3 regions of the Tatumella citrea genome follow, and region 2 is predicted to be linked to each of the others. Evidence: predicted binding sites of a transcription regulator. Region 2 holds the regulator's gene; each other region holds the start of a gene.

Region 1 (4,286 bases), 420 kb from region 2:
GGCCTGCATCATACCAGGCCTGTCCCAACTCTCCTCCGCCACGAATATGAATCAATGCATAAACAAATCCGCGGTCAAGCAGGCTAAGACGGCTGCTACTGAAATCCGCATCCATACTGCTGCCATAAGCGCCGTATCCGTAAACCAGCAATGGATTTTCTCCGTGCCGGAACAGGTCTTTACGGTAAACAAGTGATACCGGAACCTGACAGCCATCATCCATTGTCAACCAGAGGTACTCACTGTGATACTTATCGGCTGAAAAACCTTTCACCGTGCTCTGTTTCAGCGTCTTTCGCTCACCACTGTCAAGATCGAGCTGATAGGTGGTTGCCGGGGTAGTCATTGAAGAATATCCGTAACGCAGCTGCGAAGTTTCCGGTGACGGATTGTAACCGAGCCAGGTCACATAGGTCGGATCATCAAAACTGATCAGCCGCTGCTCATCACGGAAACGGTGATATTGCGACAGACAACTTAAGCCGTTCTCCCGTTCCTCTGTCACCAGCCAGTCACGAAACACCTGAAAATCTTCCAGCACTCTGTGTTCTCTGACGGGTATCAGTGTTTTCCACTGTGCTTCATCACGTTGTGACTGTTCGGCGCTGTACAGGGCAAAGTTAATACCTGCCGCGTTTGAACGGATATAGAATTGCTGCTGGTAATGATCCAGCCCGTATTCATGCCCTTCACGGCGAGGCAGAAAGCACTCAGGCGCGGAATGAGGAAGGCTGGCATCCACCAGCCAGATTTCGCTGGTTGTGGTACTGTCGATGATAATTTCAATGAAGTCTTCTGAAGTTGTTTTCCCGAGACTGACGTAAAAGCTGTCATCATCTTCCTGATATACCAGCTGGTCCTGGTCCACGGAGGTACCCGCTTCATGGCGCCATACCTGCCAGGGCAGCAGGGTTTCAGGATCCTGACGGACGTAAAATAAAGTACGACCATCATTGGCCCACATTAGTGAAGGAGAAACGCCCTCCAGTACTTCCGGAAACCAGCGTTTCTCACGCAAATCATACAGACGGATTTCATACTGACGCCGTGAAAGGAAATCTTCCGCCACCGCCATCAGAGAATTATCCGTGGTGATATCCAGCGCCCCAAGACTATAGAACGGATGTCCTTCCGCTCTTTTATTGCAATCAATCAGACACTGCCAGCGTGGTTCACCCTGGGTAGTTTCCCGGGCGCGATACCATAACGGGTATTCGCCCCCTGCTTCAAAACGCTGCTGATACAAAAAGCCATTCTTCAGATAAGGCACCGAGTGATCTTTCGGGGGAATACGAGCAACCATTTCCTGGTAAAGCGCCTCTTCCAGTGCTTTCAGCGGGGCCAGTTGCTGCTGACAATAGTCATTTTCCTGTCGCAGATAATCCAGTACTTCCGGACGGGTTCTTTCATCATCCCGTAACCAGTAGTAGTCATCGGTCCTGATATCACCGTGCATCACCATCGTATGAGGATGTTTTGCCGCTTTTGGAATTGTCATAGCATCTGTCCTGAAAAATTGGTCGCAGTCCGCCGGAAAAACACCGGTCATAGCAGGCTTTAAGTGACACTGTCACCGTAGTGCTCACCTGTCTCAGAATAGGACTTTACCATTATAAAAAAGAAATCGCCTGCTAATGCCTGCGCAATCGTTTTCCTTTATACTGTGCGGCAGTTTTTGAACAGAATTAACGGGTGGAAATAATGGTAACTCTCGGAACTGCACTGCGTCCGTCAGCAACACGTGTCATGTTATTGGGCTCAGGTGAACTGGGGAAAGAAGTCGCACTGGAATGCCAGCGGCTTGGCGTGGAAGTCATCGCGGTTGACCGCTATGCAGATGCGCCGGCAATGCATGTGGCACATCGTAGCTATGTCATCAATATGCTGGATGGCGAAGCTCTGGCGGCAATTATTGCTAAAGAAAAACCTGATTATGTAGTTCCGGAAATTGAAGCTATTGCCACAGATAAGTTACTGGAACTCGAACAACAGGGTGTGCATGTTGTTCCTACTGCCCGTGCAGCTAAGCTGACGATGAACCGGGAAGGTATCCGTCGTCTGGCTGCCGAAGAACTGGCCCTACCGACTTCCGGCTATCGCTTCGCTGACAGTCAGCAGGCGTTTGTCGATGCCGCCAATGAAATCGGCTTTCCGTGCATTGTAAAACCGGTGATGAGCTCTTCAGGTAAAGGACAGAGTTTTATCCGTGATGCATCCGGTCTGGAGAAAGCCTGGCAGTACGCCCAGCAAGGCGGCCGTGCCGGTGCCGGGCGGGTTATCGTCGAGGCCGTAGTTAAGTTTGATTTCGAAATTACGTTGCTTACCGTACATGCGGTCGACGGCATTCATTTCTGCGCCCCTATCGGCCACCGCCAGGAAGACGGTGATTACCGTGAATCATGGCAACCTCAGGCCATGAGTGACTTAGCATTACAACGAGCGCAACAAATTGCAGAGTCAGTGGTTAAGGCACTCGGCGGTTATGGTCTGTTTGGGGTTGAGTTGTTTGTCTGTGGTGATGAGGTCATCTTTAGCGAAGTCTCTCCTCGCCCGCATGATACCGGAATGGTAACGCTGATTTCTCAGGACCTGTCAGAGTTTGCACTGCACGTTCGTGCTTTCCTTGGCTTACCGGTCGGAGGCGTTCGTCAGTATGGCCCGTCAGCATCCGCGGTAATACTGCCTGAGTTAACCAGCCAGGACGTTCGTTTTTCATCGGTAGAACAGGCACTAGGGGCCGGCTTACAATTACGTTTGTTCGGCAAACCTGAAATTGAAGGTCGTCGTCGGCTTGGTGTTGCTTTAGCCACGGGCGAAACCACTGATGAAGCGGTAAGCCGCGCGATTACTGCTGCCAAAGCAGTCAGCGTAACCGGGAAGTAACCTGCCCTTTAGTTCAGCGGATAATGCCATTGTGTCGGCACTATCCGCTGTCTCTTCTGCTTAATTATCTGCTCTGCCAGAACTCACTCTGTAGTTGATGCGTTTCTTCTTCTAATTCTTTGAATGGACCGGTAAGTACTATCGCCTTCTGACCATGCCTGAAGACCTCTTCTGCCGCTAAACTCATTGTCGGGTTTTGGGGATGGCTGCCGGTGCATTCCAGTAAGCTCTGTTCTGACATCCCAAAGACTACATTTCCAATGTTTGCCCAGTAAATGGTTCCTGCACACATACAACAGGGCTCTACTGCGGTGTATAGCGTGCAGTTCCAGAGATAGTCAGCCGGATAGTTTGCAGCAGCAATACGCGCCAGTGTGGATTCCGCGTGGTTTACCGTATCAATATTACATTGTGTCATTAACACTGTCTGATTATCCGGGGCCACCAGCACGGCACCAAACGGATGATTGCCCATTGCCATCGCGCGCCTGCCTACATCGTTTGACAGGCGGAGGAACCGAATCATTTGTGGATGTGTCGCTTTCATACTCTGCTGCTCCCTGTTTTTTCGATACCATTCTCATCCTGTTTACCACTGCCATTAATTACGGCGTTAAGCAGAACTGCGGTGAAGCCCCCGATAAAAATACCACTGTCCAGCAGTAACTTAAGCGATGCAGGCAGACCATTAAACAGACCTGGAAATGCCACCGGTAATGTACCAACACTGACCGATGTCGCGATAATCAGCGCATTTTTCTCTTTTTCACATCCTGCGCGGCACAGTTCCTGTATTCCTGCGACCAGCGTCATTCCAAACATCAGAATACCGACACCTCCCAAAACCGGCCGTGGGATAGTGGCTACCACAGCACCGACTTTAGGGAAAACGCCCAATACGATAAGAATGATACCGGCAATGGTGAGCACTTTTCGGTTGTAGACCCGGGTCAGCATCAGCAGTCCGGCATTCTGAGAGAATGCGTTATACGGAAAGCTGTTCAGACATCCTCCAACGATGGTGGATAACCCATCGGCCCGTAAAGTATCAGCCAGGCGAGTCGGTGTTGTTTTTTGCCCCATCAGGCGGTCAATCAGCAACACATTCCCGGTGGTTTCAGTCATAACAATCACCATCGACAGGCAGGCAACCAGCACTGGCGTTAAGGAGAACTGAGGCATTCCGAAACTGAACGGAGTGCTGATTCCCAGCCAGGACGCCTCAGCCACGGCAGCAAAATGTGTCATGCCTAACGGAATCGCCACCACTGTACCGGCCAGCATGCCCAGCAATGTGCTCAGGTTACGCAACAACCCACGGCCCTTACAATACAGACAAAGGGTGAGTATCAGAGTCACCCCACCGACCAGAAGATATTTCGGAGCGGCAAAATCCGGAGCCC
Region 2 (4,286 bases):
CAGGAATCCCAGCATACTCAGTAGTGACAGATAAACTAAAAAAATGACCGGATGACGCATTGCTCCTCCCTGTGAAAATGTGCGCAAAGAGTTTAAAAGGGTGCACCGGGAGTTGTGAACCGTTAATATTTGCAATCAACTGTGAAAAAAATTGAAAGGTCGCTATGTGGTCAGAATATGCACTGGAAGTCGTGGATGCAGTGGCAAGAAATGGCAGCTTTAGTGCAGCAGCCAGGGAGTTGCACCGGGTGCCATCTGCGATCAGTTATACCGTCCGACAACAGGAGGAGTGGCTGGCAGTTGAGTTATTCGAACGACAACACCGCGATGTGATACTGACGGCCGCAGGTGAACATTTTGTTCGTGAAGGTCGGGGGATTATCAAAAAAATGCAGGAAACCCGACGTCAGTGCCAACAACTGGCAAATGGCTGGCGCGGTGAACTGAGTATTGCGGTGGACTGTATTGTAAAACGTTCCAGGATGCAGCAACTGACCATCGATTTTTATCGCCACTTTCCCGATGTAGAGCTGCATATTCGCGAAGAGGTGTTTAACGGTGTCTGGGACGCACTGGCCGCAGGACGCGTTGATATGGCGATTGGTGCGACCCAGGCAATCCCGGTCGCCGGACGTTTCGCTTTCCAGGATATGGGGCGTCTGAACTGGCGGTGTATTGTCAGTGCTGATCATCCACTGGCAGCTGAAACCCATCCGGGAGAGGAGCAGCTTCGGGCATGGCCATCACTGGTGCTGGAAGATACCTCCAGGGAACTGCCACGAAGGATGACCTGGACACTGGATAATCAACGGCGAATGACTGTGCCGGACTGGCAAACCGGTCTGGATTGCGTTCGGGCAGGATTATGCGTGGCAATGGTGCCAGGGCATCTGGCACGGCCGTTACTAGAGAGCGAAAAAGTAAAAGAACTAAAACTGCCGGCGCCGTTTCCGGAAAGTCCCTGCTGTGTAAGCTGGGCAGAACAGCGTATTTCTCCGGCATTGCGATGGTTACTTGATTACCTGGGGGACACTGCCACCCTGAACCATGAATGGCTCAGGGAGTGAACCGGGGACTTACCGGCGATAGTCACGGAACGGACCGTCGCCGACCGAACGACGTTCAATCAGGGTCGGATGGATTTCAAGGGTTTGCGGATCTTCACGTTTATTCACTATACGATCCAGTAACATCTCCAGCGCTTTTTCGCCTAACTCACTCTTTGGCTGGTGAACTGTAGTCAGTGCCGGGGTGAAATAACGCGAGTTGCGCACGTTATCATAACCAATAATAGAAATATCCTGGGGAACGCGCAGTCCCTGTTCATCGGCGGCGCAAATGGCTCCCATGGCCATAATATCCCCGCCACAAAAAACGGCTGTCGGGAGTTGCGGTTGCGCAAGTATTTTCTGCATCGCCTGATAACCGGACTCTGGTTCGAAATTCCCCTGAACAGTCCACTCCTCACGATGTGAGATTCCAGCCTCTTCCAGAGCTTTCAGAAAGCCTGCCAACCGGCCACCACCGGTGTTTCTTTCCATTTGTCCCGGAATACAACCAATATCACGATGACCGCGCTCAATCAGGTAGCGACCGGCCATATATCCACCATGAAAAGCGTTATCCAGCACGGTGTCGGTAAAGTCACCCTGTGAAACTCCCCAGTCCAGCACGACCATCGGGATATTGCGGTTTTCTTCCAGCATATCCAGCAACTCCTGCGGATATTCGGCACACATCACCAGTAATCCATCAACACGTTTGCGCGCCATCATGGCTAAATATGCGCGTTGCTTTTGCAAATCGTTATGAGCATTACCCAGAATCAGTGTGTAGCCATGGTCAAAACATTTTTTTTCGATAGCTTCAATGATTTCAGCAAAGTAAGGCGCTTCGAGTGTTGTCGAGAGTAAGCCCAGCGTCTTGGTGTTATTGACCTTAAGGCTTCTGGCGACTGCACTGGGGGAGTAGTGCAACTCGTTTATTGCTTCCCAGACCGCTTTCCGTGTGTTTTCCGCAACAAAACGGGTCTGATTAATGACATGGGACACGGTGGTGGTTGAAACACCGGCGCGTTTTGCCACGTCTTTAATAGTTGCCATTCAGTGAGTACTCCTGGTTTAAAAAAATAAGATATTGATTTTTTATAGGTTAATCGTTTGCGTCAGCTCAGCGTTTCACTGTCTCGTCATTAAAATGAACCCGAAGGCCAGAGGAGAGTCCTGCGAAGAAAGCCGGATATAAAACCAGCAGCTGAGGAGGTTGCGCAACAAAGACCGGCAATTCTAACAAGGCTGCTGCAATAAAACGAGATTTTTGCGCAGCAGTATGGGAATATAACTATTACCCCACAATTAGTGTGCCTAAAGGAGTTCTGATGGATACCGATCTTAAGCTTGCACTGACCACTACAGTTGTAGCGTTGCTGATGATTATGGCCTTCAGTTTTACCGCCATCCTGCATTAATGTTAGCCTGCTGGCCCGACTGACCGCGCCCGGTCAGCCATATGCTGTTATCAAAACCGGTACCGGATACTTCCCGCGCCGGTTTTTGCTTTTAAGCTACAAAAAATGCAATTAACGGATACGTGTGAGGACCAGGAGAGATTTACGATTTTTTGGGTAAGCCAGCAGAATAAGGGCAGTGGCATGACAGATATCTGTCAGCATAAAAAAACTGCACCTTAGTTCGCAGGATAACCAGCGTTTGGGGTGCAGTCTGTACCGAGCAGGATGACTAATTAACGGACGGTACTCGGGGTTACCATGCGGCGCGCGCCAATGTAGTGACGTTGCCAGTATTCATTGCTCAGAGCCGTAATCTGGATGTCTTTACCGGTACGTGGTGACTGAATAAATTTGCCATCACCCAGATAAACGCCTACATGGTCTGCAGCGCCATGGCGGTGGATACGGAAGAATACCAGATCACCTTTTTCCAGCTCATCACGTTTTACCGGTGCAGCATCACGCAGATGGTACATTTCGTTGGCGGTACGGGGTATTTTGAAATTTACCAGGTCTTTGTAGGCATAATAAACCAGACCACTGCAGTCAAATCCGGATTTTGGAGAAGTTCCTCCCCACTGATAAGGCTTCCCTAACTGATCCATCAGTTTCACCATCGCTGTTGCACGCGCTTTCTGATAACGCAGACGGTGCTGTTTGCTCATCCGGATAGCGGCCAGTGTGGCAGAAGGGTGGCGTGTCGTCTTTTTAGCTGCGGGGCGATGACGACCATATTTTTTAGTTTCCGGCGTGTGATTCTTTGCCAGATGACGGGATTCTTTAGCCGTACGACTGTTTTTAACTTTACGCTGACTGGTGAAGTGTTTAACCCGGTGAATCAGGGGCTGGCGGGCTTTATGTCGGGTACTGGTCGTCTTAATAGGCCTTCGTTTACGGCGGGCATCTTCTTCAGTCACTGCTTTACGGGTGGTTTTATGAAAAGTGGCATTAACCGCAGTTCGAGGCGAAGCCTCTGCGACATTGAAAAAAAGCTGTGCTAAAGCCAAAATAAAAAGCGTGATCAGTAGACGCATAGTTGTCAGGTTACAGGTTAAATGTCCTGAAAAAATACGGACAAAATAAAAAAATAACATCTGACCTTTCAGTCAGCCCCAAAATCATTCTAATCCAGAAATTTATGAAATGTTAAGGTCTTTTTTCCGGAATCTGTTACGAGAAGTTTTTTGACGTAAAATTGAGCGTAAACAGTTAATTAAGTCACATTTTACTGATGAAGTTTCAGGCGACTGTTTTTTTCATCCCGCAGTTGTTACTGGTTTAACGCTAAATGCCATATAACTGAACTTTTATGTAGCAGATGAAAAATGTCGTTTTCACTGGCGGGTTGATATCGCTACAATAACAAAACATGTCGTTTTGTCCCGAAGGAAGTACTATGAGCACTCTCGAAAAAATTCAGACTCAGATTTCTGAAAACCCTATTCTGCTGTACATGAAAGGTTCTCCTAAATTACCAAGCTGTGGTTTCTCAGCTCAGGCAGTTCAGGCGCTTTCTGCCTGCGGGCAACGTTTTGCCTATGTGGATATTCTGCAGAATCCGGACATTCGTGCCGAATTACCAAAATATGCAAACTGGCCAACCTTCCCACAACTTTGGGTTGACGGGGAGCTGGTAGGTGGTTGCGATATCATTATTGAAATGTATCAGCGCGGCGAATTGCAGCAGCTGATTAAAGAAACTGCAGAGAAATTCCCTGCGGCAGAATAACTGTCACGGATGGTGATTCTGATGCCCGCGTAATTACGCGGGCATTTT
Region 3 (4,286 bases), 1.6 Mb from region 2:
TGCTTTCGAGGCCAGAGCTGAAGAACGTGAAACCCTTGGGTTCATTTCAATAACAATCAGACGGCCATTCTCAGGGTTCACCGAGAACTGCACGTTTGACCCGCCAGTTTCTACACCAATTTCACGCAGTACTGCCAGCGAGGCATTACGCATGATTTGGTACTCTTTGTCGGTCAGGGTCTGAGCTGGTGCTACAGTGATTGAGTCACCGGTGTGAATACCCATCGCATCGAAGTTTTCGATAGAACAAACAATGATACAGTTATCATTCTTGTCACGAACCACTTCCATCTCATACTCTTTCCAGCCAATCAGCGACTCATCAATCAGCAGCTCGTTAGTCGGAGAGAGATCCAGCCCGCGTTCACAAATCTCTTCAAATTCTTCGCGGTTATAAGCAATACCGCCACCGGTGCCACCCATAGTAAAGGAAGGACGGATGATGCACGGGAAACCGACCTCTTCAGCAACCTTTAAGGCTTCTTCCATAGTGTGGGCAATGCCGGAACGCGCGGTGTCGAGTCCGATACTTTTCATTGCTGTATCAAAACGGCGGCGATCTTCTGCTTTATCAATAGCATCTGCCGTTGCACCAATCATGGTGACGCCGAATTCTTCCAGTACGCCGTGCTTTTCCAGTTGCAGTGCACAGTTCAGAGCTGTCTGGCCACCCATTGTTGGCAATACTGCATCCGGACGCTCTTTCTCGATAATCTTACGTACCACTTCCCAGTGGATTGGCTCAATATAGGTGGCGTCCGCCATATCCGGGTCAGTCATGATGGTTGCCGGGTTTGAGTTCACCAGCACCACACGATAACCTTCTTCACGCAATGCTTTACACGCCTGAGCACCGGAGTAGTCGAATTCACACGCCTGGCCAATCACAATTGGGCCGGCACCAAGGATCAGGATGGTTTTTATGTCTGTACGTTTTGGCATTTATTGGCTCCTGATTACCTTTTACCGGAACGGAAAGTGTTAATTAAATCGATGAAGTGGTCGAACAGCGGTGCCGCATCATGCGGTCCCGGGCTCGCTTCCGGGTGCCCCTGGAAACTAAACGCAGGTTTATCTGTCCGGTGAATCCCTTGCACAGTATGGTCAAACAGGGATTTGTGGGTCACACGCAGGCATTCAGGCAGATTCTGCTCATCGACAGCAAAACCGTGGTTCTGCGCGGTGATCATCACGACATTACGGTCCAGATCTTTCACCGGATGGTTTCCGCCGTGATGTCCCAGCTTCATTTTCACCGTTTTAGCGCCACTGGCCAGAGCCAGCAACTGATGTCCAAGACAGATACCAAATACCGGAATATCAGTCGTCAGGAATTGTTTGATTGCGCTGATTGCGTAATCACAAGGTTCCGGGTCACCAGGACCATTCGATAAGAAGATACCGTCCGGATTCATTTTTAAAACTTCATCTGCTGATGTTTTGGCCGGAACTACAGTCAGTCGGACACCACGATCAACCAGCATACGCAGGATATTGCGTTTAGCACCAAAGTCATAAGCCACTACGTGATAAGGCAATTCGCTCTCATCTTTTGCCGCCGGCAGTTCATTCTCCAGCGTCCAGCTACCCTGCTGCCATGCATACGTCTTATCCGTCGTTACTTCTTTCGCCAGATCCATCCCTTTCAGACCAGGGAAACTTTTCGCCTGCTGCAGTGCATCGGCCACATCCGGATTATCACCGGCAATAATGCAGCCATTCTGAGCACCTTTTTCGCGTAATAAGCGGGTCAGCTTACGGGTGTCGATATCGGCAATAGCAACAATATTGTGACGGGAAAGATAGGCTGAGAGGTCTTCGGTACTGCGGTAATTACTGGCAATCAATGGCAGGTCTCGGATGACTAATCCCTGAGCATGAACCTGAGATGATTCTTCGTCTGCGGGATTGGTACCAACATTACCGATATGGGGATAAGTAAGAGTGACGATCTGGCGGGAATAGGAAGGATCAGTAAGGATTTCTTGATAACCGGTCATTGACGTGTTGAAAACGACCTCTCCCACTGCCGACCCACATGCCCCAATGGCCCGACCGTGGAACTCGGTTCCGTCTTCCAGAACCAGGATTGCTGACTTTGTCAAAACTTCCTCCAGGGAATAAATAGTCACTATACCTGCATATTAATTCATGAATAGCACCTGAATCAATCCAAAAAACACCTTTCAGGTCGATTTTTGGCAAATTGGGCGCATTCTAATGAGCGTCATGCACTATGTCCAGTCTGAAAGCCAATAATATTGTTTTTTTTAACGCACTGAAGCTAAAAATCTAATGACAGCTGCAAAAATGGTGGATTAATAGCGCATTAAAACGATTGCCTGACAAGGAGCATAGCACAGATGCTAAAAAAGCGACTTTTCAGACCAAATGGTCCGAAATTCATGTCTGAGACGGGGATAAAAAACAGGTTATCGTCATAAAATGACAGTTAAATGAAGAAAATAAAACCAGTGGTCTGTATTTAAAAAATTAGGAGGGATTAAAAAATCCCTCCATCACAATCAATTACTTACTGATTGCCATTCACATCACAACACTTTACAAGTCATTTAATGACAGCACATCACGCATGTCATAAAGACCATTTTCATGAGACACAACCCATTCAGAGGCTTTAACTGCCCCTTTTGCAAAAGTCATTCTACTGGAAGCCTTATGAGTAATTTCTACCCGCTCACCAATATCTGCAAACATAGCCGTATGCTCACCGACAATATCTCCGGCTCGTACCGTGGCAAAGCCGATAGTCTGCGCCTTACGCTCACCTGTATGACCTTCACGACTGTACACTGCATGTTCTGCAAGCTTCCAGTCCATAGCTTCTGCTATTGATTCGCCCATCGCCAGTGCGGTACCTGAAGGCGCATCGACTTTATGGCGGTGATGCGCTTCAGTAATTTCTATATCACTGTATTCACCCATCACCTTCGCTGCTTTTTCCAGCAATTTAAGCACAAGATTTACACCAACGCTGAAATTGGCCGCAAAAACAATCGGGACATGCTGGCTGGCAGAACGAATAGCCTGCTTGCCGGCTTCGTCAAACCCGGTAGTACCAATCACCATCGCTTTTTTATGATTTTGACAAAACTCAAGGTACTCAAGTGTGGCTTCCGGACGAGTAAAATCGATCAGGACATCGAAATCATCTTTCACCTTCAGAAGATTGTCGGTTACCAATACTCCTGTTTTGCTGGCACTTGCCAGCTCGCCAGCATCACACCCCACTAAAGAAGAACCCTGACGAACCACTACTGCGCCAAGGCTGGCACCGCTCGCCAGCAAGGTGGCTTCGATTAACTGGCGACCCATTCTTCCTGAGGCTCCGACAATACCTATTCGGATGTTTTTCATAACTATTCATTCCTGTACGTGTGCATAAAATGCCGGCTCAGAGTAACCAGCCTCGTAAGCGGGCACCAGTAAAATAAAGCATCATTAGAATTTCAGTGGAATATGAGGATATTATCAGCAAAAACAATGAGACGTGAAGCCGGTGGCACTCAGAAACAAATACCACCGGTAAAAACAGATCAGCTATAGCTGAAGTTCCGCAGCACGAGAGCCGGCTGCAGGAACGTGGGATTATTCAACTTCTTTAATATCAACCCGAAGCTCTTTTGGCACTTCAAAAACAATGTTTTCTTCGCGACCAATCAGCTCTATTGCCGCTTCACCACCAAACTCACGCAACCTGGCAATCACCTGCTGAACCAGGATATCCGGCGCTGAAGCGCCTGCAGTAACCCCGACACAGCTGACGCCTTCCAGCCAGCTCTCGCGAATATCTTCGGCTGAATCAATCAGTTTGGCCAGTTTACCCGCTCGTTGTGCCAGTTCGGCCAGCCGGTTAGAGTTAGAAGAATTCTTCGACCCGACCACCAGAATAACCTCTGCACGATCAGAGAGATGTCTTACAGCTTCCTGGCGATTGGTGGTGGCGTAACAGATATCATCTTTACGTGGGCCTATAATGGCAGGGAAACGCTCACGCAACGCATCGATAATCTCTGAAGTATCGTCAACAGATAAGGTCGTCTGAGTCATAAAGCTCAGATTAGATTCATCTTTAATTTTCAGTCTGAACACATCCTCAGGAGACTCCACCAGGTACATTCCCCCTTCCGGGTTATTGTATTGCCCCATGGTACCTTCAACTTCCGGATGTCCTGCATGCCCGATCAGTATCGCTTCCACCCCTTTGCGGCTGGCCCTGGCAACTTCCATATGCACTTTTGTCACTAACGGACAGGTTGCATCGA

The links. The regulator PurR, encoded in region 2, represses purine synthesis genes. The targets are predictions, from matches to a motif close to CANGCAAACGTTTGCNTG.
Region 1: purT (formate-dependent phosphoribosylglycinamide formyltransferase) is a predicted target of PurR. The motif match lies at 1,640-1,657, and genes of this name have one in related genera.
Region 3: carA (glutamine-hydrolyzing carbamoyl-phosphate synthase small subunit) is a predicted target of PurR. The motif match lies at 2,328-2,345, and genes of this name have one in related genera.

What each region holds. Positions count from the first base shown of each region.
Region 1 is NZ_CP015579.1:2,254,522-2,258,807, forward strand. It holds gene A7K98_RS10770 (S9 family peptidase) at 1-1,498, opposite strand, end outside; gene purT (formate-dependent phosphoribosylglycinamide formyltransferase) at 1,702-2,883, shown strand; gene A7K98_RS10780 (nucleoside deaminase) at 2,948-3,430, opposite strand; gene A7K98_RS10785 (nucleobase:cation symporter-2 family protein) at 3,427-4,286, opposite strand, start outside.
Region 2 is NZ_CP015579.1:1,836,453-1,840,738, forward strand. It holds gene punC (purine nucleoside transporter PunC) at 1-60, opposite strand, end outside; gene punR (DNA-binding transcriptional activator PunR) at 165-1,067, shown strand; gene purR (HTH-type transcriptional repressor PurR) at 1,077-2,102, opposite strand; gene cydH (cytochrome bd-I oxidase subunit CydH) at 2,378-2,467, shown strand; gene A7K98_RS08775 (C40 family peptidase) at 2,743-3,543, opposite strand; gene A7K98_RS08780 (Grx4 family monothiol glutaredoxin) at 3,906-4,238, shown strand.
Region 3 is NZ_CP015579.1:3,479,901-3,484,186, forward strand. It holds gene carB (carbamoyl-phosphate synthase large subunit) at 1-942, opposite strand, end outside; gene carA (glutamine-hydrolyzing carbamoyl-phosphate synthase small subunit) at 957-2,105, opposite strand; gene dapB (4-hydroxy-tetrahydrodipicolinate reductase) at 2,563-3,378, opposite strand; gene ispH (4-hydroxy-3-methylbut-2-enyl diphosphate reductase) at 3,610-4,286, opposite strand, start outside.